Regions from separate parts of the Pseudoalteromonas xiamenensis genome, predicted to be linked through region 2. Evidence: predicted binding sites of a transcription regulator. Region 2 holds the regulator's gene; each other region holds the start of a gene.
What was found. Region 2 encodes LexA, which represses DNA repair genes until DNA is damaged. Its sites were predicted from a motif close to TACTGTATNNNNATACAGTA; they were not measured.

Region 1 (10,246 bases), 1.8 Mb from region 2:
GTTCATTTGCAAACTTCTCAAGTGCAAATTTCTGTGCTTTTTCAACATCCTGTGCAGCGCGACGACGCATATTTTCAACGTCTGCAGCAGCACGAAGAACGCTGTCTTGTTGATCTTTAATTGTTTGCTTCGCTGCTTCTAACTCAGCATACAAACCAGCAATTTCTTCTTCTGGGCTTAGCTCAACCTGTTCTGTTTGTGGCTCTTGACCTTCAGTTGATTCTAAAACTTCTTCTACAACATCTTTTTGCTGTTCTGTATTTGTCTGTTCAGACATGGGAAACTTCTCCAATTCTAACAATTGCCGTAATTATGGGGATGGATTTTTGGGTTTCAACCCCAATTTCACCAATTGCACCAAATTCTGTAATTAAAGATTCAATCGCCGTCATTCTCGGCGCAATAATACAAAAACGGCTTTGATACTCTAAATTCGCGAAATATGGCACGCTGAGTACAATACAATCTTTAAATTCGCTATAAGGTAGATCATGCGGAAGAAGCACAGAGACACCATTCTTAAACGCTAATCTGTCTTCAATCCAATGCAATAGATTCACCCCAATTTGCAATTCCTTTGTCAGCTCTAATTGATTGTAGAGATGACGTTCACCCACTACGATACTGTTGTCGCTACCTAATTGCTGCGCAAGTACACGAGTCCACTGCGCCAGTAAGAGCTTACATTGTGCTGGTGCCGTGTTTGCCATAGCACGCATTCGATGCAACCCCTCCATGAGACTTTGCTGGCTAAATACGGTGTTTAACCACGTTGCAAACTGATAGCGTAGTAGATCGGAGTTTTGATCGGGTTTATTTATACAAATATTATTTGATTGACCCGAACGGTCTATTAGAAGGACCAGCCACGTGTCTGCATCAAAATCAAGAATCTCAACGCGAAAAACCGTTTGACTGCTCACTTGGGGTAATCCCACGCAACAGCACACTTTGTACTTTTGCGACAACGTGTGCGCGAACTCGACAAGCTGAGACTGCTCCGGTTGCCAATATTGCCCTAGTTCACCTAATTCAAAAAATTGCTCAAACCAGAACTTGAAACCATCTTCTGTCGGGACTCGTCCGGCGGACGTATGCGGAGAATACAACAGCCCCGCCTTTTCAAGACGCGCCATTGCATTTCGAACCGTTGCTGAACAAACGGCCATGCCGGTCTGCTTCACCAATTTTGATGAAGCTACGGGGATGCCATGGCCATCACAGTAGAGGCTCATGACTGCCGAAAAGACAAGCTGATCACGTGGACTAATATTCATATTCTAGTTATTTGGGCACGTTTTTAATTTTCAAGAGACACCAATTTCGGTTACGCTTACAACAATCACATTAGGATAATGGAACATCATGACATCCCCTTTCAAAACGATAGGACTTATCGGTAAACCAAACCATGATGGTGCGGCGATGACATTACACCGCCTTTATACCTTTTTGCAAGCATTAGGGTTTGGGGTTTTAGTCGAGGAACGTGTCGGACAGCAAATAGATTATATCGACAACAATTGTCTGCGGGGTCTCGTTGAGCTTGGTGAACAAGCAGATCTGGCCATTGTTGTTGGTGGCGATGGTAATATGCTCGGTGCGGCTCGCGTGCTATCACGTTTTGATGTGGCAGTAATTGGTGTAAACCGAGGTAACCTTGGCTTTTTAACTGATTTGAATCCTGATGGTTTTGAAGCAAGCCTCGAACAGGTATTAAGAGGCGAATTCATTGAAGAATCACGTTTTTTATTAGAAGTAGAAGTTTACCGACATGCAGAGCTTAAAAGTGCAAACGCTGCCGTAAATGAAGCGGTGCTGCATGCAGATAAAGTCGCTCATATGATCGAATTTGAAGCATTCATTGATGATGACTTTGTCTTTTCACAACGCTCTGACGGCCTCATTGTATGCACACCTACTGGCTCTACCGCCTATTCGCTATCTGGTGGAGGGCCAATTTTAACCCCTGAATTGAATGCAATGGCCATGGTACCAATGTTTCCACACACGTTATCTAGTCGTCCTCTGGTCGTTGATGCGGATAAATCCATTCGCTTGAAATTAAGTTTAGAAAATTCGGCAAGTTTGCAAGTTAGTTGCGACAGCCATGTCGTCCTCGCACTCCTTCCTGGTGACGAAGTTGTTGTACGAAAAGCAGACAGAAAGTTACGACTTATTCACCCTAAATCATATTCTTATTACAATGTGTTACGACAAAAGTTGAATTGGGGCAGCCGACTCTTTTAATCAGTTGCGAGCCATTCGCTTTTAGCGCAAAATAGCTTGTAATTTTTGTAGTATTTATAGGTACTTTTACCGTATGACCATGCTTGTGCTTGTGACGCTCATTTTGCTCATTGTGCTATTAGCCGTTTACGTTGTAATAGAAAACAATCGTCGCAAAGCCCGCGAGGCCGAAAAAAGAGCATACAACGAACGCGTGAAAGAAATTAACGCGCATTTTAAATTAAAGCTCGCTGAATTTGTTGAAGCTAAAATCGTTCGACCTAAATATGTGCCTAAGTTGCAATCGATTACCAACAACTTCTTCGTGGTTCAACATCACACTGAAGAAAATTTACATCAGCTTGAACGCGTAGCAGACCTTTTTGTTAATACCGTTGGTCGTGAACTTCAAAAATGCTATGTAACCAAAAATATCGATGCGTTAGAGACACAAATGCAATATTTTGTCGCCGAGCTGCCCAGTGCTGGTATTGCCTACAACAAAGCCTTTTATCATGAAATTTTGCCCGCCCTGATTGTGCTGTTACAAACACCAGATCAACCAGACGGGATTACCGAAGAAGAATCCGTCCTAGAAGACGAAGCGCAAATACAAGACAAGCAAGACGATGAACCTGAGTTCATCGCACCAAAAACCAAAGCACAAGAGCTTTCAAATTACTAAAAGGCCCATTCGGGCCTTTTTCTTTATTCGACTTTAATAGCTTCATTCAAAATTCATTTGCTAATTTCATTTTTACTGTATAAATTATCAGTATATAACTGGATGGATAAACAGTATGTTGATGAGTCTTGAAATTAGTAATTATGCAATCGTCAGTGACCTTGTGATCGACTGGAATAAAGGCATGACTTCAATTACAGGGGAAACCGGCGCAGGTAAGTCCATCGCCATTGATGCGCTTTCGTTATGTCTTGGCGAACGAGCAGATGCCCACTCTATACGACCTGGGTGTGACAAAGCAGAGATAGCAGCTTGCTTTGATGTGTCGTTACTTCCACGTGCACAAAACTATTTAAAAGAACATCTTCTGGAAAGTGACGACGAGGAATGTATTTTACGTCGCGTGATAAGCAAAAATGGCCGCAGCAAAAACTACATCAATGGCGCATCCGTTACAGCGGCACAACTTAAAGAGCTTGGCCAACTGCTGGTTGCAATTCACGGCCAACATGCACATCAATTATTACTAAAGAATGATCATCAATTAGAGTTGCTCGATGCCTACGCTGGTCACGAACAACTGATGAAAGCGGTTAAGCATCAATATCAACAAGTTCAGGCAATCACCAAAGAAATCGCCATTTTACAGGAGGAGCAAGCTCAACTCTCGGCTCAAAAACAGTTGCTAGAATACCAAGTGGCGGAACTAGATGAGTTTGCACTGGGTGAAAATGAATTTGAAGAAATTGAAAATGAGCATAGTAAATTAAGCCACAGCCAAACAATTCAAGAAAGTTGTCAGCGAGAATTGCAGGCCTTGTATGAATCTGACGACCTCACTGTGCTCAGCCTTCTGCAACATGCAACGAGTCAGTTTCATGAACTTTCAACCTACGATCCTTCATTAGAGGCTATCGCCTCTATGTTGCAAGATGCGTCCGTTCAAGTTGAAGAAGCGAGTCGCGAAATTCGACGTTATAGTAATAACCTAGAACAAGACCCAGAACGGCTAGAAGAGCTCGACTCTCGATTAGCAAAAGCAATGGATTTAGCTCGAAAGCATCAGGTTCGACCAGAAGCGCTGTATGAACTTCATAGCGCGTTAGCAACTCAACTAAATGGTTTAACAGCAAACTCAGAACGCCTTCAATTACTCGAAATTGAATTGCAAAAAGCTAAAGAGATTTACTTTGATGAAGCTGATGCATTAAGTACAAGCCGCAAAGCTGCCTCAGAAGCATTAAATTGCTTAATCACCCAAAGCATGGCTGGACTATCAATGGCCAACGGCAAGTTTGCTATTGCGCTAGGCCGAAAGGTCAATAACAAGCCTAGCGCGAATGGAATGGATGAAATCGAATTTTTGGTTTGTACTAATCCGGGACAACCAATGCAAGCTCTAGCTAAAGTCGCATCCGGTGGTGAACTTTCTCGAATCAGTTTAGCAATTCAGGTTATTATCGCACAGAAAGTGACCACGCCCACATTGATTTTTGATGAAGTAGACGTTGGTATTTCAGGCCCTACTGCCGCTGCGGTAGGAAAGTTACTACGACAGCTCGGTACGTCCACCCAAGTTATCTGCGTGACCCACCTACCCCAAGTCGCGAGTTGCGGACACAATCAATTTTATGTATCTAAACAAAGCGATGGCGCAACTACGCATACCTCGATGCAAATTTTGGATGAGCATGGTCGTGTTAATGAAATCGCACGCTTGCTTGGTGGGGATGTAATAAGTGAGACAACCAAGGCCAGTGCAAAAGAGTTATTATCGTTTCACTGATTCTAGCTCCTAAAATCATGCTTAATTGTGTGCGAGGTTAAACCCTCGCATGCGATTCGAGCGATAGTAGGAATAAGAAACAACGTCGAAATCACCACTCTTTATTTCACGATATATTGCCGTTGTTTAGGTTAAATTTACTGTTAAAAGCATTTCTTAAAATCGTTTGAAATTAGAATAACCTACCTAATGACTTTTCGTTTTGCTATTTATGTAATCCGTAATAGAAAACAACACACCGGAAATTACGAAAGTAAGATGTATTCCTACTTTCCAGCCTAACTGAGTATTAGTCAAATCTTGCGAACTAATAAATACTTTCAGTAGTTCTACGGCCGAAATAGCCACTATCGCGCTGATTAACTTAATTTTTAATCCAGAAAACCCAACTTTGCCCATCCAGGCAGGACGATCTTCGTGATCATCAATGTCCAGCTTTGAAACAAAGTTCTCATAGCCACTGAAAATGATAATTAACAGTAGTCCGGCAAGTAACGCCGTATCAACTAACGTGAGTATTCCTACAAGTAAATGATTACCACTCTCTGAGAAAGCAGAAAGTGTCATTACGTACAGTTGTTTAAAAAATTTTATAAGTAATAAGACTACGGCAAACATCAAACCTAGAAAGAATGGAGCCAGTAACCAACGCCCCTTAAACAAAGTTCTTTCAAGTAGTTGTTCCAGATTTTGTGCTGTATTTTTCTCTGAGCTCATGACCGTTCAAATCAGAAATGTTTATGTTGAGTATGATAATAGAATTCTCTCCTGACGAAAAAATTAATTCGTTATCTTAATCATTATTTTTGAGCTAAAAATAGCGCGTCTAATTAATCACTAGGATACAAAGACATGACAAAATTATTTCGCATTGCAGGTGTTTTCGCGTTAGTGTTCACAGGCAATGTATTAGCAGCGGATGATGCAAAAGAGCAAGCCCCTGCTGAAATGGTTGCTGAACTTACGCAAATGTGTACAGATTGGGCGAAAGACGACAACGTAGAAGCTGGCGCACTGAAAAAGTTTGTATTGGATTGCGTAAACGAAGAATTACTAAGTAACGGCTACCAAGCGGTTACAGATGTAGAAATCAAGTAATTACAATCAGAAATAATTAAAAGGCCCAAATGGGCCTTTTCTGTTTTAAGTGTAAGCACGTGTTCAAACCAGAGCTTAGTGTGGACCGCCATATCCGGCAATAGACGCACTTCTTCAGCTATTTACTAACGAATTATCTCAATGCCACGTTTACAAATACGGCTGTCATCAGCACAGGGCACACGTACTTCACATACAAAGCAAAATAGTAGATGTTTCCATGGCATTCGAGCGCGAGCTGATTGCCTCGTCTCCACATCCAACCTACGGTAATGAAGTAGAATAACCCCATAAGTGGTAATTGGTACTGTGTAAACACGGTGATCACAAGCCCAAACAACCAATCAAAATTTAAAATAATGATGATTGAAGCAAGTAATACTGTTGCTGAAACTGCCCACGTCGCGGCTCTACGCGTGACACCATGATTCTCAACCAAAAACGAAACCGGAATTTCAGTGGAGGAAATCGTTGAAGTAACCGATGCAATGGACATTAAAACAAAGAAGCACAGTGCAACGAAAACACCAATCTCTCCCATGGTATTAAACAACTCGGGAAGCACAGCGAAAATTAAACGCCCTTCCCCGATTAACTTGCCATCTTGGAATACCTGAACACCGTGCTGCTGAGCAACAAAAATAGCGGGAATAATTAGCAAACCGGCTAAAAATGCCACCGCGGTATCAAGCATAGCCACACTCAGCGTTAGCTTAGGTAAATTTTCATTTGGCTTTAAATAAGAGCCATAAATCATCATGCACCCAACACCCAGCGACAACGAGAAGAAAGCCTGCCCCATCGCTGCGATGATAAGGTCTGGGTCCGTTACTTTGCTAAAATCGGGCTTAAGGTAAGTTTCAAAACCTTCTTTTGCACCAGGTAATGTCGCGATATATGCAATGAGCGCGACCAGTAAAATAAGTAACATCGGCATCAATCGACGTGACCACTTTTCAATACCCGATTTAACCCCTTTAAATATAATGCTTGCTGTCAACAACACCATCAAAGGCGTAAACACAAAATTTCGTGCCATACTGTCTTCAGTTAAAAACCGACTTACATCACTCAGCCCAAGAAACGTGGTAACTGGTTCAAGTGCATGGGATAACATCCAGCCTGCCACAATACTGTAGAAGCTGAGCATGACAATGGCGCCAAATAGGCCGATATACCCTGCTAGTGCACCTACTTTGGGCTGTTTTTCACTCCATGCGAGGCTTAGTGCTTTAACTGGGTTAGATTGGGCTTGGTGTCCTATATACAGTTCGGTGTATAGCGCAGGCAATGCCAACAAAAACACAACGATAAAGTACACGAGTAAAAATGCACCACCACCGTGGTTGGCAGCTTGAGTGGGGAATCCCCAAATGTTACCAAGCCCTACGGCTGCACCAGCGGCTGCTAATACGAAACCGAGTCGACTTTGAAATCCATCGCGCAAAGAGGCCATACTACATTCAGTTTTGTTATTGTTTTGGGCGTTCGATTATACTGAGTTAGCACTAAAAAGCGACTTTTTAGGCCGAGTATTTTAAGGAAATGGACGTCTAAACTAGGTCAAGTTATGCATCGATAAGTTAAACAAAACAGATGTCTTATTGAAATTGAAACACGAATACGCAGAACCCCATAAACCTCGATAGCTTAGCTCACCGTAAGCAGTTGAATATATTAATTAATCAATTAATTGATGACTGGTTTAAGTTCAAGGTTATTTGACTCGAAGCGAGCTGCAATAATTGATCCACAACTCGCTTCTTATCTCTGCACTATTAAGCCACTTCTAACAAATGTTCATGGATAGCTTGAACTACAGAATCAGATTGATTCTGCTCTACTAAGAAACATAAGTTATGTTTGCTCGCCCCATGGCAGATTAAACGAATGTTAAAGTCAGACAATACACGCATGAGGTTACTATCATCGTGACGAAGTTGAATTTCAGAACCAATCAGTGCCACAAGTGTTAGGTTGTTTTCAACCGTTACTTGGCAAAACTGAGAAAGTTCGTCTAAACAAGCTTGCTCAAGTTCCGGACGGCTTGCATTAGGGGCATTATCGAGAGTCAACGCCACACTAATTTCAGATGTAGTAACTAAATCAACAGAAATGTTGTAACTGCTTAAGATGCCAAAAACGCGTGCTAAAAAACCACTCGCTAGCAACATTTCTGGGCTCTTGAGCGTTAGTAATAGTTGATTTTTACGCTGTGTTACAGCACGGATCCCTGGCTCGTTTCGTTTTTCTTTTTCAATCCACGTTCCACCTGCATGTGGTTCACGACTCGAACCAACGAACACGGAAATACCTGCTCGGCTTGCAGGCAAAATGGTCGCCGGATGCAACACTTTCGCACCAAACGTTGCCATTTCCGCCGCCTCGTCAAAACTTAGACGAGCTATCGGCGTTGCTTTGGCACACAAACGAGGATCGGTAGAGAAGATGCCCACAACGTCAGTCCAAATGTGAACGCTCACCGCACTAATCGCTTCAGCAAGTAGCGCCGCGCTGTAATCTGAACCGCCGCGTCCAAGCGTGGTTGTTTGCCCAAAACTATCTGAACCGATGAAACCCTGAGTAACAACAACATGCTCTTCCAAGATAGGCAACAGCAACTCGGTTGCGGCTTCACGTGTCGCTAGTATGTCAGGTACCGCTTTACCGAAACTTGAGTTGGTTTTAAGTACCTTTCTCACGTCAAAACGCTCCGCTTTCACACCAAGTTGGCGAAGTACCTGAGTAAACAAAAATGAAGATAGACGCTCACCAAAACTTAGCATCTCATCGCACTGTTGTTTACTCAACGCATGCAAACTAGCAAGTTGTTTAAATTCATTGAGAGTTTGCTCAAACCCTTGTGCTAAATCCGCATCTAAGCTGAGTTTCGCTAGAATGTTGTCTTGAATTGCGATGACCGCATCAACCCACTGCTGACGATCAGATTCACTATGACCCGCCTGAGTTAGGTTCACTAAATGATTTGTAACGCCAGCGCTTGCGCTCACGGCAACAACGCGTACGTTGTTATCATCTTGGATAATTTGGGCGCAGCGTAACATTGCATCAAAATCGGCAACACTTGTACCGCCAAATTTGGCAACTACAATATTAGAATTCATGGTCTCTCCTTTAGACTACGCCATATATTTTGAGGCTTTAGTCATAAAATACAAGGAGAACTTGGCAAGAAGGTGACTCGTCGAAGGAAGAAATTAACCATTGCCAGAAGCTCTCCACCAGTGAGTTGGTGACAGTCCTGAGGATTCAGCCCCAAAGACCGAGAAAAGACCACGACGAATCAGCCTTTACTCTCGGCAATGCTCTCCCTCGTTAGTGTTCGTAGAGTATCGTCCTCTCCCACTAACTACCTAGGCATTGCACCTCTTCTGTGTTTAACACCTTACGTGCTAAACGTGCTCCACCGCAGTGGAGCGAGTGAAAATTATCGTTTAGCCGTCTAGGTGTCAAGTTATTTTTAAATAAATTGACCCGCAAAAAACGCGCCTGTATAGCCAATCGTATAGGCAATCAACAGATAACCAGACATACGCAAATAGCTCATAAAGGTTAAGTCCTTCACTTTACTCATTGCTATAATACCAGCTGCGGAACCAATGATAAGCATTGATCCCCCCACCCCAGTTGCATAGGTGAAGGCTAACCAGTTTTGCTCGGTCATCGCAATGTCTGCTTTAAGCAACGCCGCAGTCAACGGAACGTTGTCAATAGTTGCAGAGAGTAAACCCATTAGGTAATTAGCATATTCAGGTGGCATAAGCTCGTATAAATGCGTAAACATATGTAAAACACCGACTTCTTTGAGCGCTCCAACGAGTAATAATACACCAACGAAAAAAAGTAACGTGTCGTATTCAATTTCACGAATGTAATCAATGATTTTCTTGTTTACGTCTTTTTTGCGCATTAAAAATTGCGCTACTAAGAACATAAGAGACAAGCCAAACAAGAAAGTAAGTAATGGCGGTACGTGGTACAAAACACTCAATACAAGTGTCGCCAAGATAGTCGAAAAGAAAATAACCGCGATGGTAATGTCCGTTTTTTCAATTCGGCGTAAATCTGATTTTTCAAACACAACCGGTTCTTTCATGCCGATAGAAAGCATGGTTGCTAAGACTAAAACGGCAAATAACGACGGTAGTACCAATAATAGCAGATCAGGGATCGTCACCTTATCTGCCAAGAAAATCATGAGTGTAGTTACGTCACCTGTAATCAACGATACGCCCCCCGAATTCACCGCAAATACAATCAATGTGGCATACTTGATGAGCTTTTTCGGGTCGAGTTTCAGTGACATGATTACCGCAAGCGAAATCAACGTTGCCGTAATGTTGTCGGAAATAGATGAAAACAAGAATGCAGCCGCTCCCACCACAAACATCAAACGACGTTCACTAATTTGTGCTGGCATCACTCGA
Region 2 (10,246 bases):
AATCCATTATTAACCGTCGCTTCTTTGCTATCTCTGGTATATCGAGCGCCTAGGGTGAGTGACCACTGTTCGTTCAAATCCACATTACCTTGTGCATAAAACGCTTTGCTGGTGGAATTGCTGCAACCGCTGACTTCACGGGTAAGGCCTGGCGCACCTAAGCTTTGACCTAAAACTTCAAGAATAGCTTGGAATTGCCCGCAGGATTCGGCATCGTAGTAGTATAAGCCAGAAACGACTTTATAGTTTTCCCCACGATGGGTCACTTGCAGTTCATGGGTTAATTGGTTGTCGTCATAAATGGCGGGCACATCGAAGATTTTGAGAGGTGTGTTATCAAAGTCAATGTTGGTGGGTGAATAGCTATCGCGTTTTGCGACGGTATATTTGAAGGATGTATGATCATCCATATCCCATCGGCTGGTTAAGCTGTAGCCTTCCAATTCCACTTTATTCCAAGTGGGCATGCTGGTGTAACTATCAAAAACACTGTCCGGAATAGGGGCGTTTGTCAGTAAACTTGGCAATAATCGGTAGCCACCTTTCGCATTCGATTTGTCGTCTGTTTTATCCCAAGCTAAACGGAAAAAAAGTTTATCAGTCGGATGCATTTCAAGCGTTAAACGCATGGCGCTGACATCTTTGTTGTAATTTTCTTTGTCTTGGCCTGCCTGTGACATTTGTAGAAATTCACCGAAGCCATCGCGCGTCAGATTTGCGTAACCGTAGCCGAGGTAAATCTTATCGGAGATGGGAAGCTGCCCAGTTATTTTCAAGTCTCGTTGATTGTAACTCCCCACCGTGCCATCAATGTTTAAGGTTGCGTCACCAGTCATTTCTTTTGTGACGTATTTTATTGCGCCGCCAATGGTGTTTTTACCATACAGCGTACCTTGTGGACCACGTAGTACTTCTATTTGCTGTACATCTAATAAATCGAGTACCGCACCTTGTGGTCTGGCGATGTACACATCATCAACGTATATACCAACACCCGGTTCATATCCCCACAGCGGGTCTTGCTGACCTACGCCTCGAATGAATGCCGTGATCGTCGAGTTGGTCCCCCGGCTAGCCTGTAGCGTTGTATTGGGTGAAAACTGCTGTACTTCAGTCATGACTGAGATGCCGTTCTCCATCAGCGCAGATTCGCCAATGCTGGTAACGGCGACGGGTACTTCCTGTAAGTTTTCCACGGTTTTACGAGCCGTGACTTCAATGCGTTCAAGTTCTGCCTTTTTTGCTCCGTCTTCAGCGTAGACCACCATACTAGAAAGTGCGGTGCTGATGGCGAGAGCGAGATATGAAACACGAGTTGGCTTTCTGTTCATCCTGTTGCCCCTGTTATTGTCATTTTGGGTTGTTCGAGTTTTTAAACTAATCCGACTCTAGGAGAATGTGTGTAAAAGTGAATTAGTACCTTAGTACTATCGGTGCTGTAGCCCTGCCACGACGGGGGGTGGGCTTGGTTATAACCTTAGTACTATGTATTTTCTGTGTAACTCGTCTCAGACTGATTATATTCCAATGCACTTTGAGGTTGCTCTTGGTGCATGACTATAACAATAAAGGAATTGGATATGCTCAGTATGGTAGGTCTTTTAGGTGGTCTTATCCTCCTGATAATCATGACATTACGAGGTGTGAATCTTTTCTTGGCTGCACCCTTGTGTGCACTTATCGTCGCATTGTCGAGTAATATGGAGGTGTTTCCGCTTAGCGAGCAGGTGAATTTCTTAAGCACCTATATGTCTGGTTTTGCCGGTTTCATTAGTGCTTGGTTTTTCATGTTTTTACTCGGTTCACTGTTTGGTAAATTTATGGAAGATAGTGGAGCCGCCGACAGTGTGGCGCGATTCATTGTTGCTAAATTGGGAATGAAGCACGCCGTGCTCGCTGTGGTCATCGCCTGTGCTGTGCTTACCTATGGTGGCGTAAGTGTTTTTATTGTGGCGTTTTCCGTATATCCCATGGCCCTCGGCTTATTTAAAGATGCCGACTTACCACGTCGCTTCATCCCTGCAACGTTAGCGTTTGGTTCAGTGACGTTTACGATGACGTCTGCGGGCAGCCCCGAAATTCAAAATTGGATCCCAATCAAATATTTAGGTACGTCACCCTACGCTGCGTGGGAAGTGAGTCTTGTCGTCGCTATTTTTATGGCACTCAGCGGTTATTGGTGGCTCATGCGTATGATTAACAAAGCAAAAGCAAATGGAGAGCGTTTTGACACTCGTCCTGATGATCCTGCCATTGCTTTACGCGACTATCCCCATCCCATAACGGGAGTCATCCCGCTTATTGTTGTGTTACTGCTGTCCTTTACGCTGCATGAAGCTTTGCAACAAAGTGCGCTTATTGTCGCGTTACTCGGTGGCGTTCTGAGTATTGTGATTATCAACTTTAAACGTTTTCGCTCAATAACCAATGCGGTCAATTTAGGGACGACAGGCGCGCTTGTCGCGATTGGCAATACGGCAGCCGTGGTGGGGTTTGGTGCGGTTGCTAAGAATACGGACGCATTTAATGCCGCTGTTGATGTAATGACTGCTATGCCGGGCAATGAATTACTCGGCGCGGCCATGGCAGTGAGTGTTATTGCGGGGTTAACCGGTTCGGCGTCCGGCGGGCAAGCGATAGCGTTACCGCTCGTTGCACCGCATTACCTGGATGCAGGTGTTAATCCAGAACAATTACATCGTATTGTGGCCATTAGTTCGGGGGCACTCGATACGTTGCCACACAATGGTTATGTGGTTACGACGATTCGCGCCATTTGTAAAGAAACGCACCAACGCGCCTATTGGTCAATGGCGGCACTTACCGCGCTGATCCCGTTGATTGGGGTTGCATTGGCACTAGGCTTGTTTATTTGGTTTTAAAGAGGAAGAACGATGAAAAGGCAATTATTCAGTGTATTTTGGCTTGTTATTCTGAGCTTCACGGCACACGCCCAAACTTTGCTGGTTGAAAAACAACGATTTGAAACGAAGGCCTTTACTACCGAATCTGGCGTTACTTTACCAGCGGTGGTGATAGGGTATGAAAGCTACGGTACGCTTAATGAGAAAAAGGATAACGCCATCCTCATCACTCACTTTTTCTCAGGAACGTCGCATGCGGCAGGTAAATATTCGGAAAGTGACCCCTTGCCTGGTTATTGGGATGCGATCATTGGCCCAGGTAAAGCGATTGATACCAATAAGTTTTTTGTTATTAGTAGTGATACCTTGGTGAACGCCAATGTGTACGACCCCAATGTGATCACCACAGGCCCTGCCTCTCTAAATCCGAAAACAGGCAAAGCGTATGGATTAGACTTTCCAGTGGTGACAATTGGTGATTTTGTGGAAGTTCAAAAACGCCTTTTGGATAGCCTTGGCATTGACAAGCTGTATGCCGTTGCAGGTGCCTCCATGGGGTCTTTTCAAGCGTTGGAGTGGGCGGTCCGTTACCCCAATAAAGTGGAAAGATTGCTCCATGTTATTGGTGCGGCAACGATGGATGCATGGACCGTGGCTGCACTGGAAAAATGGGCTTTACCCATTCGCTTAGATCCTAACTGGAACAATGGGGACTATTACGAAGGCAAAAAGCCGATCGCTGGACTCACGGCGACCCTGCTGAATATTACGCAAGATGCTATGCACCCCGTTATTTATAACGCAAGTTTTAAAGATTTTGAGGTATTAGATGAGCCGGCCATGAAGGACATTCGTGTTCTTCCAAAAATTAACCAAATCTTGGCTCAGCGTGCGGCGGTCAGAGCGTCATTGCAAGATGCAAATCATGTGTTGTATCTCATCCGCGCTTCACAGTTATTTTCTGCAGGAATGAACCAAAACCTAGAAGGCGCGCTTGCTCGTATTCAAGCGAAGGTCTTGCTCATACCATCCTCAGGTGACTTATTGCTTCGCCCTGAAGGCGTAAGGTCGCTCTATGACACGCTTAAACAGATGAATAAATCGGTGTCTATCAGCGAAATAAATGGAGGGTGGGGCCATTTAGATGGGTTGTTCTCCATCAGCAGTAAGCAAGCTGAAATTGCGGCTTTTTTAGCGGAGTGATGAGATGAAGAAGGTATTGATTACCGGCGGAGCCAGTGGCATCGGCCAGCACCTTGCGCATCGACTCGCGGCATTAGATTTTGATGTTGTGGTGAGTGATGTTAATGAAGTCCAAGCGATAGAAACAGCTCAAGAGATTGTTGCGAAAGGGTTTAAGGCACGAGGCATTGGCTTAAACATGTTGGACAGCGCACGTTTTGTGCATCTTACCCAAACGCTCGGTCCTATTGATGTACTGATTAATAATGCGGGTATCCAGCACGTTGAAGCGCTTGAACATTATCCGCTTGAAAAATGGGAAATGTTGCAGGCCGTTATGTTGACGGGGCCTGCGATGTTAAGCAAGGCGTTATTGCCACACATGCGCAAACAGAACTTCGGCCGCATTATTAACATCGGCTCTATTCACGCGCTGGTGGCGTCAAAATACAAATCGGCTTATGTCGCGGCAAAACATGGTTTGGTTGGGTTATCAAAAGTCATGGCGCTTGAGACTGCTGAGTTCGACATAACGATAAACACCATTTGCCCCGCCTATGTAAAAACGCCGTTGGTGGAAAAACAAATTGCGGCCCAAGCCAAAGAACATGGCATGAGTGAACAAGAGGTGGTTGACCGTATCATGCTGGCGCCAATGCCTAAAAAGGCGTTTATCGATGTGGAAGAGATTTTCCATAGCGTGCAATTTTTGGTCGCCCCTCTGGCGAGAAACATCACAGGGCAAACCATTGTTATTGACGGTGGTTGGACAGTGCAATAGGAGTACGTATGGCGGGTTTTGATAAAGTGGTTGATTCCTACGAAGCGGCGTTAGCTGGGCTTGAAGATGGCATGACCGTGATAGCGGGTGGATTTGGCTTATGCGGAATTCCGGAGGGGCTCATTGCCGAAATAAAGCGACAAGGTAAAAACGCACTGACCGTTGTCTCGAATAACTGTGGTGTAGATGGTTTTGGTTTGGGTGTGTTATTGGAAGACAAGCAAATCAAGAAGATGATTGCCTCGTATGTGGGGGAAAATGCGTTATTTGAACAGCAGTTGTTGAATGGTGATTTAGACGTGGAGTTGACACCACAAGGTACGCTTGCTGAGAAAATGCGTGCAGGCGGCGCTGGGATCCCGGCGTTTTTTACGGCGACAGGCGTTGGCACAATGGTCGCAGAAGGCAAACCTCACAAAATGTTTCAAGGTCGTGAATACGTGATGGAAGAAAGCATCACAGGCGATTTTGCGATTGTTAAAGCGTGGAAAGCCGACCGTTTTGGCAATTGTGTTTACCGCCACACCGCGATGAATTTCAATCCAATGGCCGCGACAGCTGGAAAAATAACCGTTGTGGAAGTCGAAGAGTTAGTTGAACCTGGAGACATAGCGCCAAGTGAAATTCACACGCCAGGAATTTACGTTGATCGCGTGATCCTAGGACATTTCGAAAAACGCATCGAAAAGCGCATGGTGAGGGGGTGACATGGGATTAACAAGAGAACAAATGGCCATGCGTGTGGCGAAAGAATTGCAAGATGGCTACTACGTTAATTTAGGTATCGGGATCCCAACGTTGGTAGCGAACTACGTACCTCCTGATACAGCCGTGATGTTGCAATCTGAAAATGGACTTTTGGGAATGGGTCCATACCCGCTGGATGAAGAACTCGACGCGGATCTCATTAATGCAGGCAAAGAAACTGTGACGACGGTGCCAGGTGCGGCAATTTTTAGTTCTGCAGAAAGTTTTGCGATGATCCGTGGCGGGCATGTGGACTTAACCGTACTTGGTGCATTTGAAGTTGATCAGCACGGTAATATCGCGAGTTGGATGATCCCCAACACGTTAGTGAAAGGCATGGGTGGTGCCATGGATTTGGTCGCCGGCGCAAAAAACATCATCTGTACAATGACGCATGCCAACAAAGCAGGAGAATCCAAGGTACTTGAGCGCTGTTCACTTCCGTTAACTGGCGCTGGTTGTATAAACAAAGTGCTGACTGACTTGGCGTTGCTGGAAATAAAGAATGGCGCGTTTCATTTGCTCGAACGAGCACCGGGCGTGAGTGTCGAGGAAATTGTCCGTAAAACGGCAGGCGCACTCGTGGTTGATGGAGACATTCCCGAGATGACTTTTTAGTCAGCAAAAAACGACGAACAAGCAGGGTAAAGCCTGCTTTTTTATTTTTCATCATGGGTTTTATGTTCTTTGGTATTAAATTTGCGATTTTTAAATAACTGTATATACTCACAGGTAATTGTACTGTATGGAAAACCAGTGATATGCGACCGTTAACTAAACGCCAAGAACAAATTTTCGAACTGATTAAGGTTTTTATCCGCGATACGGGTATGCCGCCAACGCGAGCAGAAATTGCAGATTCATTAGGTTTTAAAAGCGCCAACGCAGCAGAAGAGCATTTAAAAGCACTTGCTAAAAAAGGCGTGATTGAAATGGTTCCGGGTGCCAGCCGTGGTATTCGTTTAGTCGAAGAAGATGAACCTGAACAATTAGGTTTACCACTTGTCGGTCGTGTTGCTGCAGGTGAACCAATCTTGGCCGAGCAGCACATCGAAAGCCATTGTAAAGTTGACGCGCAAATGTTTAAACCGATGGCGGATTACTTGCTCCGCGTACACGGTATGAGTATGAAGAATATCGGCATTTTAGATGGTGATTTGCTCGCAGTACACCGCACGCAAGTTGCGCAAAATGGACAGGTTGTCGTAGCTCGCGTAGAAGAAGACGTTACAGTTAAGCGGTTTGAGAAAATCGGCAAAAAAGTGTACTTACATGCTGAAAATGAAGATTTTTCTCCGATAGAAGTTGATCTTGAACATGAAAGTTTTTCGGTAGAAGGTCTGGCCGTTGGCGTAATTAGAAATAATCAATGGATGTAATTTCGCCAAACCATCCAAAAGTGTGAGTTATCTTAGGCCCTTCAAAGCAAATTTGAAGGGCTTTTTATTTTGTTTTTTCAAATAACGTTACATAACTTGTTCATTACCAGATATATTTCCAAGTCATCGCAAAAAATTACCCATTCATAACATATTAACCTTCATTACTTGCTAATTGTTCAAAAATTGACTAATTGGTTAATAGTCGTGCAGTTGGTATAAGACCTCGGTCTCATACTATGACAGTCATCCAATAATAATAACGATTGCCTGAACGCGCTTCGTAAGGCAATTGAAGGAGACGTCATATGAAAGCGTATCGGTTTGCAGTAGGTTGGCTTGCAGGGATTGCACCAACAGTGGCGTTAGCGAATAGCGCCTACAACATGAGAGAAGGGGTTACGGATATAAGTCAGCAAGTATATGACTTACACATGACCATTTTCTTGATTTGTTGTGTCATTGGTGTGGTGGTGTTTGCTGCGATGTTCTGGGCAATTATCCATCACCGAAAATCAAAAGGGGTGACCCCTGCCCAGTTCCATGAAAGTACCAAAGTCGAAATTCTTTGGACCGCGATTCCTTTTGTGATCTTAATTGCAATGGCAGTTCCCGCAACAAAAACTTTGATTGCGATGGAAGATGCCTCTAAAGCAGACATCACTATCAAAATAACCGGATCGCAGTGGAAATGGCACTACGAATATATGGGCGAAGGGGTAGATTATTATTCCGTTATCGCCACACCTCAGGACCAAATCGCGGATAAAGCCGAAAAAGGTGAACACTATCTATTAGAAGTAGATAAACCGCTGGTTATCCCAACTGGAAAAAAAGTTCGATTCTTAATGACCTCTGATGACGTTATCCATTCTTGGTGGGTACCTGATTTTGCAGTGAAGAAAGATGCCAATCCAGGTTTCATCAATGAGGCGTGGACACGCGTTAATGAAGAAGGTACTTACCGTGGCCAATGTGCTGAATTGTGCGGTAAAGATCATGGCTTTATGCCCGTTGTTGTCGAAGCCGTGTCACCGGAATCTTTCGATACGTGGCTCTCAGAACAAAAGGCTGAAAAACAACAAGCGGCTGCAGCTAGTGCGGCATTGCTTGATCAAACCTTATCGAAAGAGGAGCTAATGGCGGAGGGTGAGAAAGTCTACATGGCTTACTGTGCTGCGTGTCATCAACCTACCGGTATGGGATTACCAGGCGTTTTCCCAGCCTTAAAAGGCAGTAAAGTAGTACTTGGTCCTATTAATGATCACATCGACGTTCTTCTCCATGGTCGTCCGGGCACCGCAATGCAATCTTTTGCAAAACAACTCTCTATCAAACAAATTGCAGGGGTAGTTACATTCAAGCGAAATAGCTGGGGCAATGACACTGGCGATGTCGTACAGCCAAGCCAAGTACAAGCGAGACTGGATGCCGATAAGGAGGCAGGACAATGAGTAGCATCGTTAATCCGCACGACCATGGGCATGATGACCATCACCACGCGCCATCTGGGTTTAAACGTTGGATTTTTACCACCAATCACAAAGACATCGGTACACTCTATCTTATTTTTGCGTTGACCATGTTTCTCATAGGTGGCGCCATGGCCATGGTGATCCGCGCTGAGTTATTTCAACCCGGATTGCAATTGGTTGAACCTCATTTCTTCAATCAAATGACGACAGTACATGGGCTGATAATGGTGTTTGGTGCTGTAATGCCAGCCTTTACCGGTCTTGCAAACTGGATGGTACCAATGATGATTGGCGCACCAGATATGGCGCTGCCTCGCATGAACAACTGGAGTTTTTGGATTTTACCCTTTGCGTTCATCATGCTACTCGCCAGTTTGTTTATGGAAGGCGGTGGTCCGGCATTTGGTTGGACGTTCTATGCGCCGCTTTCCACCACATACAGCAATGACAACACGGCATTGTTTGTGTTTGCAGTTCACATCATGGGCATGAGTTCAATTATGGGTGCTATCAACGTAATCGTGACGATTGTTAATCTTCGTGCTCCTGGTATGACGTGGATGAAGCTGCCTTTATTTGTTTGGACTTGGTTGATTACTGCATTTTTGTTGATTGCCGTAATGCCTGTGTTGGCAGGGGCAGTAACGATGGTGTTAACCGATAAATACTTTGGCACAAGCTTCTTCAACGCCGCAGGTGGTGGAGATCCGGTGATGTTTCAGCACATCTTCTGGTTCTTTGGTCATCCTGAAGTGTACATCATGATTTTACCTGCTTTTGGTGTGATCTCAACGATAGTGCCGACTTTCTCTCGTAAGAAACTCTTTGGTTATGCCTCTATGGTGTATGCAACGGCATCCATTGCGCTGTTGTCGTTTATTGTCTGGGCCCATCATATGTTTACAACCGGTATGCCGCTGACAGGTGAGCTCTTCTTTATGTATGCGACGATGCTTATCTCTGTACCGACTGGCGTGAAAGTATTCAATTGGGTTGCGACAATGTGGCGAGGTGCGATTAGTTTCGAAGTGCCGATGTTGTTTTCAATAGCCTTTATTGTGTTGTTCACCTTAGGTGGTTTTTCTGGGCTTATGCTCGCGATCACACCGGCTGATTTCCAATACCATGATACTTACTTTGTTGTTGCGCATTTTCACTATGTCTTGGTGACAGGAGCCATCTTTTCGATAATGGCTGCGGCGTACTATTGGCTTCCGAAATGGACGGGGCACATGTACAACGAAACCTTGGCCAAGTGGCATTTTTGGTTATCGCTAGTCAGTGTCAATGTGCTGTTTTTCCCTATGCACTTCGTTGGACTTGCAGGGATGCCTAGGCGTATTCCGGATTACGCACTGCAATTTGCCGACTTCAATGCCATTATCAGCCTTGGTGGTTTCGCCTTTGGTTTATCGCAATTGTTGTTTGTCTATGTTGTCTTTAAATGCGCTAGAGGTGGCAAGCCCGCGCCAGCCAAAGTATGGGATGGAGCTGAAGGGTTAGAATGGGAAATCCCTTCTCCAGCACCGTACCATACCTTTAGCACGCCACCGGAGATCAAGTAATGCATGGCGCGTTGTTGAAAAAGTTAGTGCTTACCAGCCTTGGTATGTTTGCATTTGCTTTTGCGTTAGTACCGCTTTACGACGTGTTTTGCCAAGTGACTGGGCTCAATGGAAAACCGAGTCTGGCAGTGGCGCAAGCAAGTCAACAAATTGACATCGAAAGGTTTGTCGATGTCAGCTTTACTACGCATGCTCAACAAGGCGCGCCTTTCTCCGTTCAAGCCGAGCACTTTAAGGTCACCATTCAACCCGG
Region 3 (10,246 bases), 1.7 Mb from region 2:
TGCCAAACCAGGTAGTGTTGAAGTGCCGAGCTTGTTTGCTATTGAAAGTTTTCCTGCTGTACACCATTTAGTAAGTACCGTTACTTCCATGCTTGCTGAGGGCTTTACCCCTATCGACCAATTGTTTGCTGCGTTTCCAGGTGGTTCTATTACAGGTGCTCCAAAAATTAGGGCAATGGAAATCATTGAAGAGCTTGAGCCGCATCGTCGAAGCATTTATTGTGGTGCAATCGGCTATGTTAGCGCCTGTGGTAAGATGGATACGTCAATTACTATCCGCACGCTTATCGCAACCAACAATAAACTATATTGTTGGGCTGGCGGCGGTATTGTTGTTGATTCCGAGTGCCAAAGCGAGTACGAAGAAACGTTACATAAGGTCAATAAAATCTTGCCTGTACTAAAGTAAAGTGCGTTTATAACAGGAGAAGCGATTGCGATTTGCAGAATTTGTGTCTCGATTTTTGCTCTACTCACAAGGTGGAGTACATTCATATCCTCCCATGAAGCTACGCCAAAGTGCCGTATTAGTACCTGTCGTAAATATTGACGAACAAGCCCATTTATTGCTGTGCAAACGCCCAACTTATCTCAAACATCACCCCGGTCAAATCTGTTTTCCAGGCGGAAAAGTGGACCCTGATGACCTGTCGGTTGTTCACACTGCGCTTAGAGAATGTCACGAAGAACTGGACATACCAGTAGAAAATGTAACGATTCTGGGCCAAATCGAGCCCATAGATACAGCCACTGGATTCTCAATCAGTCCAGTTATTGCCACGTTGAATTGGCCGCTATCCATAACACCCAATCCAGGTGAAGTTGAAGCTACCTTCTTGATTTCTATAGAAGAAGCAATGAAACCATCTAATTGGTCTCAGCTCCAAGTGCCTGTCAAACATCGAACCATCACCGTGAACGGCAAGATGACTGAGCAGGGACTCCTTTGGGGAGCGACCGCCAAAATCATACACAACTTATTTGAACGCATTACCTAATTACCCCCAGTAGCTAGTTACAACGGATTGTATACACGTTATGATGTGTCCCCCGTTCTTAGGTAATGTTGAGTAATATTTATGATCAGCGCATTCGACATGTTCAGTATCGGCATTGGGCCGTCCTCGTCACATACAGTGGGGCCAATGCGTGCATCTCGTTTGTTTGTAAAAGATCTTCAAGCATCTGAATTGTTTGATAAAGTAACGTCTGTACGAGTTGAACTATTCGGTTCACTTGGACAAACTGGTATTGGCCACGGTTCAGGTAAAGCAGTTATTCTAGGGTTGGCTGGTTTCGATCCGGAATCCATTGATGCAGACGCCGTTCCAGATATTCTTGATAAAATTGAACGCGAACAAATGATCTATTTGGATCAAACCAATGCGGTTGATTTTCCAAAGCAAGGTGCGATTGTTTTCCACCGTCGAAAAACGCTCCCTAAACATTCGAATGCAATGGAACTACAAGCGTTTGTTGGCGAAGAAATGGTTCATAGCCAAATTTACTATTCCATTGGCGGCGGCTTTATTGTGCGCGATCAGGACTTTGAACAAGAAAAGCAAGCCGCACTAGACGTCCGAGAAGAAAATCCAGCACCGTTCCCGTTTAACAACGCTACCGAATTACTTTCTCTGTGTAAAGAATCAGGTTTGAGTGTTTCTTCTCTGATGATGCAAAACGAAAAAACCTTGCGCAAAGAAGCCGATATTAAAGAAGAATTGTTTAACATTTGGCAAGTGATGAAAGCATGTATAGAGCGTGGGATCCGAACAGAAGGCATTTTACCGGGTGGCTTAAAAGTTAAGCGTCGTGCGCCAAGTTTGTATTTAAAACTTAACGTTGAAAACTCAAACGATCCGTTAAGAGCAATGGACTGGGTTGATCTATTTGCACTGGCGGTTAATGAGGAAAATGCCGCTGGTGGTCGTGTTGTAACAGCTCCTACAAATGGTGCTGCGGGTATCCTTCCGGCAGTATTGATGTATTACCACACGTTTATAAAAGAAGTAGACCGCGAAATTGCGACTCGTTATCTACTATCTGCAGCGGCTATTGGTATTCTTTATAAAAAGAATGCGTCTATCTCTGGTGCTGAAGTAGGTTGTCAGGGTGAAGTTGGCGTAGCTTGCTCTATGGCTGCAGGCGCACTAACTGAAATTATGGGTGGTAACGCGACTCAAGTGGAAAACGCTGCGGAAATAGGCATGGAACACAACCTTGGTTTAACGTGCGACCCAGTGGGTGGCCTCGTTCAGGTCCCCTGTATTGAACGTAATGCCATGGGCGCAGTAAAAGCCATTAATGCTTCACGTTTAGCAATGCGCGGCAGCGGCGAACAAAAAGTATCTTTAGACAAAGTTATCAAAACAATGCTCGATACGGGTAACGATATGAAGACGAAGTACAAAGAGACAGCTCGTGGTGGACTTGCGGTTAACATTATCGAATGTTAATTCTTTAAATGATAAAAAAAGCTGGCTTCGGCCAGCTTTTTTTATTTTAGTGGTAACTCAACATCCTTGAAAAGATTGTCGACGTCTTCTTGGCTGCGCATTAGGCTTGCCCTCTCGACCACATCTTTTGTTAAATGCGGCGCAAAACGCTCAATAAAGTCATACATATACCCGCGTAAGAAACTACCCTTTCTGAACCCAATTTTGGTCGTGCTCGCTTCAAACAAATGACTCGCATCAATACATACGAGGTCACTGTCTTTTTCTTTATCTACGGCCATTGACGCGAGTACACCAACCCCCAAACCTAAACGCACATAGGTTTTGATGACATCCGCATCTGTCGCAGTAAACACGATATGCGGCTCTAATCCATGTGCATTAAATGCTTTATCAAGTTCAGAACGACCTGTAAAACCAAATACATAGGTTATTAATGGGAATGCGGCCACATCCGGTACGGAGATATTCTTACCTTTTTGCGCAAGTGGGTGGTCTTTCGTGACAACAATACTGCGATTCCAGTGGTAGCACGGCAACATGATAAGGTCACTGTACAAATGCAAGGCTTCCGTGGCAATGGCAAAATCGGCATCTCCACGAGCGGCTGCATCTGAAATTTGCTGCGGCGTACCTTGATGCATATGCAATGACACTTTAGGGTATTTCTTCATGAACCCTTTAATGACTGTGGGTAAAGCATAGCGTGCTTGAGTGTGTGTGGTCGCAACGTTAAGCTTGCCTTGGTCAGGCAACGTATGTTCATTTGCCACAGCTTTAATACTTTCAACTTTTGAAAGGATTTGGCGCGCAATATTGATAATCTCATTGCCCGCCCCTGTTACGTGGGTCAAATGTTTACCACTGCGGCCAAAAATTTGTACACCAAGTTCATCTTCTAACATACGAACTTGCTTGGAAATACCGGGCTGAGAGGTGTATAAACTTTCCGCCGTTGCAGAGACGTTGAGATTGTGGTTCAATACTTCAACTATATATTTAAGTTGTTGTAATTTCATAGTTTATAGTCTTTTTATTATTACTATTGCCAAGGTGGTACATCACCGCTGCAACGAAATGATCTAAGCAGTGTTACAATGTTAAGCCTGCTTAGTAATGAGCACAGAGGTAGTAAGGCTAGCACAATTCCTGTCGAACAGATAGCCGTCTACTCCCTCATTTAGCGCTAAAAATAAACTATCAGCTATAATAAAAAATGATGAAATTGTTTGGTATTTTTGGACTTATATCGGAATTATGTCCACAAACGCATTTATTCATGTAAGATGAAAACATACCACGAAGTTGTTAATAAAGAGATTGGGTTATGATTGTTACGGTCATCATTATGCTGATTGTTGCACTCATTGTGATTGCTGTTTGGGTCAGTGCGATTCAACAACACAAAGAGAAACAAGAAGCTGAGCGCCGAAAAGAACTCGCAAAACAAAAAAAAGTAATCGAAGAGTCTGAAGATGTCATCCTGAATGCCAGCAATATTCCGATGTCTGAAACGATAGTCCGTATAATTCAAAGAAGAGTCCACGACGCACTTGCTGTCATGGTTGAGCTGTCGCCGACTTCACGAGAATTGAAAAACAGATTACATGAATCAAAAGAGCGTATTTCTAGCAGTATTGATGGTGCTGACGCTGAACGATTAGTGATGCCAGACAATGACAAGCAAATTATTGCGCTTGTACAAGGCATCAAGAAATTGCGACAAATCCTGCGCTCGGAACATTCGAAAGGAAAAGTTGATACTCAAGTCTTCGTAATGGAAGACAAACGTTTAGAAAAGTTACAACTGCGTATCAATGTCGAATCTCAAATAAAGCGCGGTCGCTCAGCTCGTGCGGCTAATATGGTTGGTTCTGCACGACAGTATTTCGAGAAAGCGTACGCCACAATTTGTAGCGTTACGTATAACGATGAATACGTTTCCGAAAAACGCGCTGAATTGGAAAAATATTTGGAAGAAATCAGCGTTGAATTGAAAGCGTCTAACGCTTCGTCTGTTAAGAAAAAAGCAGAGCAAGAACGCGACGATTTAGATGTACTATTTGCACCGAAGAAAAAGTGGTAAAAACCACTTTTTCTCCTTCAGATTGATTACATAGTTAAAGCGAACTTCACAATAAACAAAATCGACAAAATCCACACGCTAGAACTCACCTCACCCGAGCGTTTACACAAAACTTTAATCGCTGTGTAAGAGATAAACCCTAGAGCAATACCATGCGCTATTGAAAACGTCAGCGGGGTCATCAGCAGTACAACACTTACTGGTATTGCATCTGTCATGTCATCCCAATTAACGAATTTTAAGTTCTGCAACATCAATACAGCCACATACAAAATCGCGCCGGCAGTTGCATAGGCAGGGACCATATAGGCTAATGGCGCAAAAAACATCATCGCAAGAAAACAAACTCCAACAACGACAGCTGTAAGTCCTGTTTTTCCACCCACAGACACACCAGCTACCGATTCGATGTAAGATGTCGTAGTAGAAGTACCTAACGCAGCACCTGCAATTGTTGCCGTGCTGTCTGCTGACAAAGCACGACCTAGTCTTGGCATATGCCCTTCACTATCCGCTAACCCCGCTTTTTGGGACACCGCAACTAGCGTCCCCGAGGTATCAAACAAGTCAACAAATAAGAACGCGAATACCACGCTCAACATGGACACGTCCAACGCAGCAGCAAGGTCCATTTCAAGAAACGTTGGCGTAAGCGAAGGAGGCATATCAAAGACCCCTTTGTACTCGACAAGACCTAAACTCAGTGCGATTAAGGTGACAAGAAAAATACTGATAAGTACACCACTTTTCACATCACGAAACAGTAGTCCCGCAATAAAAAAGAAGCTTAGAATGGCGAGTAAGGGACCTGCCTCAGTAATATTACCAAGCTGAACGAACGTGGCAGGATTTGAGACAATGATCCCGGCGTTTTTCAAAGCAATTAGCGCTAGAAACGCGCCGATACCGGTGGCAATCGCTTGTTTGAGCACAAGGGGTATGGCTTGAATAACCCATTCTCGTATTTTAAATAGACTTAAAATAAGGAATAAACAACCAGATACGAACACAGCCCCCAATGCCGCTTGCCATGTGTATCCCATACCCATTACAACACCATAAGTAAAAAATGCATTTAGGCCCATGCCAGGTGCTAATGCTAAAGGGTAATTAGCCCAAATCCCCATAATAAAACAACCAATCGCAGCAGCCAAACACGTCGCAACAAATGCGGCACCATGATCCATGCCTGCTTCCGCTAACATTGCTGGATTAACAAAGACGATATAAACCATTGTAATAAATGTGGTTAAGCCTGCAATTACCTCGGTTTTCACGGTGGAACCTTGAGCTTTTATGGAGAACACGCGTTCGAACATCGAAATCAGCCTATAAATTAGAAACAAGTGTTTGGATTTTAACATAAATCGAATTTTAAATAGGACAAAAACAGTAAAAATCGACTAAACTATCTACAGAGTAAATGGTGAAGAATGACTATGCACAACAACCCTTTTGAAAGCAGTAATAGTGCGGACTTAGAGCAACAATTAAATAATGTCTTATCCTTTGTCGTTACAGGACAGGAATCTAGCGCCAACGATGCACAGTTTACAGAACAAACACCGTTGAATAAGGGCCTTTACTTTCTTCAACAAAAGCAATTCCCGCTGGCAGCAAAGTGGCTAAGATATGCAGCAATGTCCGGTGATAATAAAGCTCAATTTTATATGGGGCTGCTTTTCGTAAAAGGTCAGGGTGTACCGCAAAGCGTATATCACGCCGTAGCTTGGCTAAGTTTGGCAAAAAGCCAAGGTTATGATGCCGCAAAACCAATATTACAAGATCTGAAAACCTACATATCAACTCGCCGTTTCAAAGAAGCCGAATGCTATGCTGCTTCACTGTATGAACAAATCCATCAGTTACATTTTTTTGGCATACTAAAAGATAAAGAAGAAGTTTAAAATCAATAGGTTATAAACTTGCCGATATTAAATTGGTTAAATTTTGTAAAATACTACTTGCCTTAAATAACTGTATAAACTACTGTATGTAAATACTGTATAAAAACCCAGTGAGTAGAACATGCTTCAACCAATTTCAATTACACAAGTAAAAAGTTACCGTTCTGAGAACGAAAAACCTGTACAAATCATCTACACCGAAGATGAAATTTCAGCTAGTTTAGAATTGCTAAAAGTACTACACACGTGTAACCAAAAGCACGGTTGGACATTGCTCATTGCGCCAGACAACGTGCCAAATAAGATGATGCTGCAATCATGCTCTATAGATTCAAGTAAACTGCTGGTGATCAGGCAAAAGCATTTGGTAAACTTACCTTACGTTCTTAATTCAGCTCTTCATAACGGTAACTTTGCTGCGGTGATCACTTGGACTGATATCTTAAAACCGAGTGAGTTAGAAACTTTGCATATCTCCCCTAGTAATAAAACTCAGCTGTATTGCTTCTCAAGAGAGGCGCAGCAAGAAGAATTGAAACCGCTTATTATGTGTTAATATGAAATGTAACTGTTGTTCAAACAAAAACTATGACAATTGTTGTGGTCGTTTTCATCGTAAAGAAGCCACACCAGATACGCCTGAGCAATTGATGAGGTCACGTTATGCGGCTTATGCGCGTGGTTTGGCTGACTATATATTAGATACTTATGCTGCCGAAGAGCAGGAAAACCATAGTATTGAAGATATTTCTGAGTTTGCTAATAGCTGCCAGTTTGTACGATTAGAGATTATTAACAGCCTGACGAGTAACCAAGTTGAGTTTAAGGCCTATTACTTGTTCGATGGAAAATTAGGGGCGCTGCACGAACGTTCTAATTTTGTACAGGAAGGTGGTCGCTGGAAATACCGCGATGGGGAGTTATTTCCTCATACAGAGGTTAAAATTGCTCGAAATGACCCTTGCCCATGTGAAAGTGGTAAAAAGTACAAGCAATGCCATTTAAAATAGTTGCTGTATATTGGTTAGAAAGTTACTCAATTTTAGGGTAACTTGAATGCCTAATTCGCCGCTCTTCCAACATTGAATGTAGACGAACACAAAAAACGTCTACCCCACTAACCAGTTCGTTAGTCCCTAAACAAAGCCCTCCATACAGCCTATTAAAGCTATACTATCACCTTTATAGTTATGTCTATTAGTCTATCGATTATAGGGCACGGTATGAGAGGCTGGGCTACTTGCATAGCAAAACGCAAAGTACTCATCTTTGTTTCTGAGACGACTAAGCAACTGCATTTAACATCGCTTCGTGCTCACCAGTAGCGAGTTGGTCGTAAAAGCCAGCAGCATCCATTGGAATCGCATTGTTATACGCTGCTGTTTTTTGAATTTTTCTTCTAACTGCTAATTCACAGTTATCCAGTACATTGAGTGGGATATGTTTCTTATCGTCTCTTACAGCTAAAGGCTCTGGCATCAGACACTCTTTCAAGTGCATTGCAGTCATACCAAAGTGCTGGACGATGAATGCGTTTTCTTCACTGACTAACATATCAAACATTTCAGGTGCAAGAGGCTTCTGAGGACCAATTTGCAATTCTTTTTTAAGCGCAGCTTCACTTTTGTCGCTTGCTTCTACTTCACTTGTCGGAAGATGAAATTGTCCAAAATCTAAGGCATCTTGAGAAAGCATAGACAGCATCATAGCAAAATCACTACGACGGCCCTGATGGACCGAATGATTAAGCGCCGAGTCTAATTGAGTTTCCCTGATTAAACCTTGTTCGATTTGCATAGTTAGTAATCATTTATTTCAACAACATAGAATTTATCGGCCTTTTTTCATTTTTCTTTAGTTTTTTTCTTTACATAAAAAAAGATTTTGATACTATGCATCCCGTTGCTGAGGAGGGGTTCCCGAGCGGCCAAAGGGATCAGACTGTAAATCTGACGGCACTGCCTTCGATGGTTCGAATCCGTCCCCCTCCACCAACATCCTACAGCGACACACAATGTGGAGGAGTTCCCGAGCGGCCAAAGGGATCAGACTGTAAATCTGACGGCACTGCCTTCGATGGTTCGAATCCGTCCTCCTCCACCACCCCCTCTCTGTATGAGAGGTTCAAAAGTAAACTCACCTCAACATCAAACTAATTTAGCCCAACATCTTATTTCTTTGTTTGCTTTTTCGTGTTCTGGATAGTGTTGACTGACTAAAGTCCAAAAAGCCTTACTGTGATTCATATGAGTACGATGTGCTAGTTCGTGGACAATGACATAGTCAATTAAAGACTCTGGTAAACAGGCAAGCTTTGAATTAAATGTTAGACGACCTTTACTGTCACAACTTCCCCAACGAGATTTATAGTATCTAATTTTCACACTTTGAAAATGAGTATTCATTCGTGAAGCCCAGTACTTCAACCTCAAATCAAGAAAACGTGCAAGCGATTCACAGTAGATTTTTTCTAGCTGTGTATTTAGGTTCAAAATATCGTTTTCTGAAACGGTCAAAACACGGGTCTCAGGACATAAATTAGGTATAAGGCATGAACTGGCCATCACTATGCTGTACCGAGTACCGTTCAAATAGAAAGATTCCGATTTTTGACGCAATTCGGCATGAAATAGTCGCTCAGATTCTCGCTGCTTTTCTATCACCCAGCTCGCCTTCGAATCTAACCAAGCAACAAGAAATTGATGGTCTACATTCTTTGGTGCGTAAACATTAACCTGACCTTTAACAATTTTTATCGCAACAGATTTACGACGGCTGCTGAGCTTTAATTGATATGAAAACGACATTTCAACTCCAAAAATACGTTGAATCGCATTCTACCTCATAAAATTACTGCTAACCTTATAAGACAACGATATTTATTAGGTTGTTTAAATGGAAAATAAACCGCAATGCCGATATGTATCACCCGATGGTCACTCCTGCAGTGAAATAGATATGGGGTCCGGTTTTTGTTTTTGGCATGACAATAAGTTTGATAAAAGCGGGCTTGAGTTAACACATAAACTTGAACGCTATGCCAAACGTGGCGGCTTACTCCATGGTTTAGAATTGAAACGCGTTAATCTTGAGGGATTAAATCTAATCAACATCGACAAAAATATTGGATATGACCTCTCGTATAGCAATTTTTATCGCGCCAACTTACGTGGAGCGCATCTTTTTAATAATACAATTCGACATGCCTCACTCATGAAAGCGGATCTACGTGAGGCCAATCTACATTGCACTGATTTAAAAGACACAAATTTACTTGGCATTAAGCTTGATAATACGAGAATCGATAACATCGATTTAGGACATGCTCTTATCCAAGAGAAACATGGTAAATCCGCCAAAGAACAAGGCAACTTGGCCGAATCTTTGGACATGTATCAGCAATCAGAGGAAATTTATCGAATTTTGAGAAAAGGGGCTGAACAACAAGGACTGTTTGAGATGGCTGGTAACTATTTGTACCGAGAGTTACAGATGCGGCATGAGCAATACCCTGTCGGCTCAAAAAAATGGCTATTTTCTAGCTTTAGCGATTTCTTCTGCGGTTATGGCGAAAAGCCTGAAAATGTAATCCGCTTCTCTCTAGGTATGATCTTTTTTTGTGCGCTGTGTTATTTCATGTTGGGAGTAAGCTTTCAAAGCGAGATCATTGTTTTTGATGCTGACCAAACTTGGCAACATAACTTAAATGCACTACTAAACAGTTTTTATTTTAGCGTCGTGACCTTCACAACTCTTGGGTATGGTGATATTACGCCGGTAGGTGTATCTCGATTTAT

Region 1: recN (DNA repair protein RecN) is a predicted target of LexA. The motif match lies at 2,988-3,007, and genes of this name have one in related genera.
Region 3: NI389_RS02935 (SulA-like leucine-rich domain-containing protein) is a predicted target of LexA. The motif match lies at 6,530-6,549, and genes of this name have one in related genera.

The regions. Positions count from the first base shown of each region.
Region 1 is NZ_CP099917.1:490,370-500,615, forward strand. It holds gene grpE (nucleotide exchange factor GrpE) at 1-277, opposite strand, end outside; gene NI389_RS02215 (HrcA family transcriptional regulator) at 270-1,277, opposite strand; gene nadK (NAD(+) kinase) at 1,366-2,250, shown strand; gene NI389_RS02225 (hypothetical protein) at 2,324-2,914, shown strand; gene recN (DNA repair protein RecN) at 3,030-4,700, shown strand; gene NI389_RS02235 (TIGR00645 family protein) at 4,887-5,417, opposite strand; gene NI389_RS02240 (hypothetical protein) at 5,553-5,798, shown strand; gene NI389_RS02245 (sodium-dependent transporter) at 5,932-7,254, opposite strand; gene lysC (lysine-sensitive aspartokinase 3) at 7,577-8,923, opposite strand; lysine riboswitch at 9,023-9,198, opposite strand; partial or broken gene nhaD (sodium:proton antiporter NhaD) at 9,280-10,246, opposite strand, start outside.
Region 2 is NZ_CP099917.1:2,326,087-2,336,332, forward strand. It holds gene NI389_RS10790 (TonB-dependent receptor) at 1-1,331, opposite strand, end outside; gene NI389_RS10795 (GntP family permease) at 1,581-2,882, shown strand; gene NI389_RS10800 (E22 family MetX-like putative esterase) at 2,895-4,067, shown strand; gene NI389_RS10805 (3-hydroxybutyrate dehydrogenase) at 4,072-4,827, shown strand; gene NI389_RS10810 (CoA transferase subunit A) at 4,836-5,534, shown strand; gene NI389_RS10815 (3-oxoacid CoA-transferase subunit B) at 5,536-6,192, shown strand; gene lexA (transcriptional repressor LexA) at 6,336-6,953, shown strand; gene coxB (cytochrome c oxidase subunit II) at 7,262-8,407, shown strand; gene ctaD (cytochrome c oxidase subunit I) at 8,404-9,993, shown strand; gene NI389_RS10835 (cytochrome c oxidase assembly protein) at 9,993-10,246, shown strand, end outside.
Region 3 is NZ_CP099917.1:644,497-654,742, forward strand. It holds gene pabB (aminodeoxychorismate synthase component I) at 1-409, shown strand, start outside; gene NI389_RS02905 (CoA pyrophosphatase) at 435-998, shown strand; gene NI389_RS02910 (L-serine ammonia-lyase) at 1,080-2,456, shown strand; gene cysB (HTH-type transcriptional regulator CysB) at 2,498-3,475, opposite strand; gene NI389_RS02920 (hypothetical protein) at 3,784-4,542, shown strand; gene NI389_RS02925 (NCS2 family permease) at 4,569-5,861, opposite strand; gene NI389_RS02930 (sel1 repeat family protein) at 5,982-6,449, shown strand; gene NI389_RS02935 (SulA-like leucine-rich domain-containing protein) at 6,571-7,005, shown strand; gene NI389_RS02940 (YchJ family protein) at 7,007-7,459, shown strand; gene NI389_RS02945 (VC2046/SO_2500 family protein) at 7,734-8,246, opposite strand; tRNA gene NI389_RS02950 (tRNA-Tyr) at 8,359-8,443, shown strand; tRNA gene NI389_RS02955 (tRNA-Tyr) at 8,468-8,552, shown strand; gene NI389_RS02960 (M48 family metallopeptidase) at 8,597-9,256, opposite strand; gene NI389_RS02965 (ion channel) at 9,345-10,246, shown strand, end outside.